DNA from 2 places in the Mesorhizobium sp. LNJC405B00 genome. Region 2 is predicted to be linked to the other one. Evidence: predicted binding sites of a transcription regulator. Region 2 holds the regulator's gene; the other holds the start of a gene.
What was found. Region 2 encodes PhoB, which activates phosphate uptake and scavenging genes when phosphate is short. Its sites were predicted from a motif close to TGTCATNNANCTGTCAT; they were not measured.
Positions count from the first base shown of each region.

Region 1: X756_RS159230 (DUF1045 domain-containing protein) is a predicted target of PhoB. The motif match lies at 1,073-1,089, and genes of this name have one in related genera.

Region 1 covers NZ_AYWC01000002.1:470,941-473,409, forward strand. The annotation lists gene iolB (5-deoxy-glucuronate isomerase) at 164-976, shown strand; gene X756_RS159230 (DUF1045 domain-containing protein) at 1,131-1,838, shown strand; gene X756_RS159225 (alpha-D-ribose 1-methylphosphonate 5-triphosphate diphosphatase) at 1,873-2,469, shown strand, end outside.
Region 2 covers NZ_AYWC01000011.1:237,564-240,032, forward strand. The annotation lists partial or broken gene X756_RS01000000165835 (ROK family protein) at 1-408, shown strand, start outside; gene phoB (phosphate regulon transcriptional regulator PhoB) at 439-1,128, opposite strand; gene phoU (phosphate signaling complex protein PhoU) at 1,145-1,849, opposite strand; gene pstB (phosphate ABC transporter ATP-binding protein PstB) at 1,891-2,469, opposite strand, start outside.

The DNA of each region.
Region 1 (2,469 bases), on a different contig from region 2:
TCGGACACTGGACACCTGGCGTATCGCCTACGTCGATGATTGGCCGGAACGTCCCTCGCTTCGTCATCCTAGGGTCTTCGCGACGGAGCTTCGCTCCTGCTTCGCCCTAGGATGACGAAGTTGAGAGGCCGACCTCGAAGACATGCGATAGGAGAGACAAAACATGTCGAAACTGCTCGTCAAAGCCGACAAGGGCCATGGCCGCGTCGCCCATGTCACGCCCAAAAGCGCCGGATGGACCTATGTCGGCTTCGACCTGCACCGGCTGAAGCCGGGCGCGACCGCATCCGGCAAGACGCGGGATCGCGAAGTCTGCCTGGTGTTCGTCACCGGCAAGGGCACGGCAAGGGCCGGCGGCCAGGAACTCGGCCTGCTCGGCGAGCGCATGTCGCCCTTCGAGGGCAAGCCGTGGTCGGTCTATATTCCTGAGGGGTCGGATTGGTCGGTCACCGCCGACACCGATCTCGAGCTCGCGGTCTGCTCGGCGCCGGGCCTTGGCGGCGGCCTCCCGGTGCGCGTCATCGTCCCGGACGACCTCGGTCAGGAAGTGCGTGGCAAAGGCACCAACACGCGCTACGTCACCAACATATTGCCCGAGGGTAAGCCGGCCGACTCGCTGCTGGTGGTCGAGGTCATCACGCCCGGCAGCCACACATCGAGCTACCCGCCGCACAAGCACGACCAGGACAATCTGCCTGCCGAATCCTATCTCGAGGAAACCTACTACCACCGCCTCAACCCGCCGCAGGGTTTTGCCTTCCAGCGCGTCTACACCGACGCCGACAAGACCGGCGCCCGCGAGTTGGACGAAGCCATGGCGATCGAGGACGGCGATGTTGTGCTGGTGCCCAAGGGCTATCACCCCTGCGCCGCCTGCCACGGCTACGACCTCTATTACCTCAACGTCATGGCCGGGCCGAAGCGGACGTGGAAGTTCCACAACGCGCCCGAGCACGAGTGGCTGACGAAGGCCTGATCGGCCTTCGCTTGCGCCGGAAGCGGTTGGTCCAGCAGCAAAAAATCGTCGGCTAACGATCCATGGGGTCGATTTGCCTTCGAAAACCCGCATAAGCTTCGTCAATCCGTCATGGAAATCACCTATGGCAGCGGGCTGACGAGGATTTTTTTCGATGCGCTACGCCATCTATTTCACCCCAAGGCAGGACGAGCCGTTGGCGCGGATCGCCGCCAACTGGCTGGGCCGCGACCCCTTTGGCGCCGCCACCAGGCCGGTCGAGGCGGTGGGCGAGCTGTCGGCGGCCGAAGTCGCCTTTCACACCGCATCGGCGCGGCGCTACGGTTTTCATGCGACGCTGAAAGCGCCCTTCCGGTTGGCCGCCAACGAAACCGAAAGCTCGTTGCGCGCGGCGCTGGACGCCTTTGCCGAAGCAACGCCGACGGTCACCATCCCGCGCCTGGTCGTCAGCCAGATCGATGGTTTCTTCGCTTTGCTGCCGGAAGGCCCGCTGCCGCCGCTCAACCGTTTCGCCGATGATGTCGTGCTTAGCTTCGACCGTTTTCGCGCGCCGCTCACCGAGGCCGAGATCGAGCGGCGCAGCCCGGATTCGCTGAAGCCGGCCGAGTTCCGCAATCTCTGCCAGTGGGGCTATCCCTATGTGTTTGAGACCTTTCGCTTCCACATGACACTGTCCGGCCGGGCCGGGCCGCAGGAAAGCCAACGTCTGCGCGCGGCAATTGACAGCCTGTTCGCCGATGTGCTGCAGCAGCCGGTGCTGGTGGATGCGCTGACGCTGTTCGTCGAAACCGAACCGGGCGCTCCGTTCATGGTGCTTTCGCATCATGCGCTCGGCCGCCGCGCTGCCCGAAAAACCGCCTGACCGCAATTCGTCCGAGTAAGCAAGGACTGCCTGAATGACCGCCGAAACTGTTCTCCACAACGCCCGCATCGTGCTTGCCGACGAGATCGTCGAAGGGTCGCTCGTGCTGCGCGACGGTTTTATCTCCGGCGTCGACGCCGGCACCGGCCACACCGGCGGGAGCATGGGCGGCGAGGACATGGGCGGCGACTACATCATTCCCGGCCTGGTCGAGCTGCACACTGACCATCTCGAAGGCCACTATGCGCCGCGCCCGAAAGTGCGCTGGAACCCGATCGCCGCCGTCCTTGCCCATGACGCGCAGGTGGCCACCGCCGGCATCACCACCGTGCTCGACGCTTTGCGTGTCGGCATGGACGAGGACGCGGATATTACCTCCGACGACATCCGCAAGCTCGCCGGCGCGATCGAGGACAGCGTCGCGAAAGACCGGTTGCGGGCCGACCATTTCCTGCACCTGCGCTGCGAGGTCTCGGCGCCGGATTGCTTGCGGGCTTTCGCCAATTTCGATGGCGACGGGCGGGTCAAGCTGGCCTCGCTGATGGACCATGCGCCGGGACAGCGTCAGTTCGTCAATCTCGAGACCTACGCCCATTACTATCAGCGCAAGCTGAAATTGACCGATCGCGAC
Region 2 (2,469 bases):
AGCGCCAAAATGATGGGCGAGGATGCCGAGCCGGTCGATATCGGCGACGCTGATATGCGGGCGCTGGCCGCTCGTGCGCGAGAGACGGACGGACCGGAGCGCGAAGCCTATCGCAGGGCCGGTGAGGCGCTCGGCTTCGGCCTCGGCAGCCTGTTTGCGCTGATCGACCCGGCCCCCGTCGCCATGGTCGGCGTCAGCGCCGCCGCGTTCGACCTGATCGAACCGGCATTGCGCGAAGCGATCGCCCAGACCGCCGGCGGCCAGCACTCGAAATCGATCTCCTTCGACACCGAGCCCAACGAGCTGCCGCTGATCCGCGAAGGCTGTGCCATGCGCGCGCTCGGCTTCGTCGATCAGGAGATTTTCGCGCCGGGCATTCAGGCCAAATCCGGCAAGCATGTCGCCTGAATGGCCGGCAACGGCGCGACGCGCAGCATCCTAGTCTTCCCTGATCGCGTAGCCGGCGCCGCGAATGGTACGGATGACATCCGGCATGCGGCCGTTGTTGACCGCTTTGCGTAAGCGCCCGACATGGACGTCGACGGTTCGCTCGTCGATATAGATCGTCTCGCCCCAGACATTGTCGAGCAGTTGGCTGCGCGAGAACACGCGGCCGGGATGGCGCATCATGAATTCGAGCAGCCGGAACTCGGTCGGTCCGAGCCTGATCTCGCTCTTCTTGCGGTAGACACGGTGCGACTCGCGGTCGAGCACGATGTCGCCGACCTTGAGCACGCTGGACAGCACTTCCGGCTTGGCCCGGCGCAGCAGCGCCTTCACGCGCGCCATGAACTCCGGCGTCGAGAATGGCTTGACCAGATAGTCGTCGGCACCGGTGGACAGGCCGCGCACGCGATCGCTTTCCTCACCGCGCGCGGTCAGCATGATGATCGGCAGCCGCTCGGTTTCGGGCCGCACTCTAAGCCGCCGGCAGAGCTCGATGCCGGAAACAGCGGGCACCATCCAGTCGAGCACCAGGAGATCGGGCACGTTTTCCTGCAGGCGGATCTCGGCCTCGTCGCCGCGTGTCACCACCTCGACCTGATAGCCTTCGGATTCGAGGTTGTAGCGGAGGAGCACGCCTAGCGGCTCCTCGTCCTCCACGACCATGATGCGTGGCGCGATCATAGGCAGTTCACCCTCATCAGGCCGGCGTGGCCATCGCCGTCTCGTCCTGCTTCGGACGATTGGCGGGCAATTGCTGGCCGGTCAGCACATAATACGCATTTTCGGCGATGTTGGTGACATGATCGCCGATGCGCTCAAGATTCTTGGCGCAGAACAAGAGATGCGTGCAGGCGGTGATGTTGCGAGGGTCTTCCATCATGTAGGTCAAGAGCTCACGAAACACGGACGTGTATTTGACGTCGATGCGCTCGTCGTCATTCCTGAGTTTTGCAAGAGCTGCCGCATCGGTGGCGGCATATTCCTCGACGACGCCTTGCACCTGGATCAGCACCAGTTGCGCCATGGCATCGATGGAGTGCGAGAGGTCGCGCGGCGTGACGCTGAGGCCCACGGTGCCGACGCGTTTGGCGATATTCTTGGCGAGATCGCCGATGCGCTCGAGGTCGCCGGCCATGCGGATCGAGCCGACCACGGCGCGCAGATCGTTGGCCATCGGCTGGCGCTTGGCGATCAGCGTGATGGCGCGGTCGTCCAGTTCGCGCTGGCGCGCATCCATGATGGCGTCGTCGGACACGACACGCTGTGCCAGCGCATTGTCCGAATTGAGCAGCGCCTTGGTCGAGCCGCTGACCATCGAGCCGGCCAGATCGCCCATGTCGCGGATCAGCTTACTGATCTGCCCGAGCTCTTCATCGAAGGAGGCGACGGTATGTTCACCCATGATCTTGGTCCTCGTGCCTGAAAATTCACCCGCCGGACGGCTCAGCCGAAGCGGCCGGTAATGTAGTCCTGGGTGCGCTTGTCGTCGGGGTTGGTGAACATCTTGTCGGTGGCGCCCTCCTCGACGAGATAGCCGAGATGGAACATCGCCGTGCGTTGCGAGACGCGCGCCGCCTGCTGCATCGAATGGGTGACGATGACGATCGTGTAGTTCTGGCGCAGCTCGTCTATCAGCTCCTCGACACGGGCGGTGGCGATCGGATCGAGCGCCGAGCAGGGCTCGTCCATCAAGATCACTTCCGGCGACACGGCGATGGCGCGCGCGATGCACAGGCGCTGCTGCTGGCCGCCGGACAGGCCGGTGCCGGGCTCCTGCAGGCGGTCCTTGACCTCGTTCCAGATCGCCGCCTTCTTCAGGCTCTGCTCGACGATCTGGTCCATGTCGGACTTGCGCTTGGCCAGCCCATGGATGCGCGGGCCGTAGGCGACGTTCTCGTAGATGGACTTCGGGAACGGGTTGGGTTTCTGGAACACCATGCCGACGCGGGCGCGCAGTTCGACGACATCGATGTTCTTGTCGTAGATGTCGTCTTCATCGAGCGTGATCTTGCCGGTCACCCG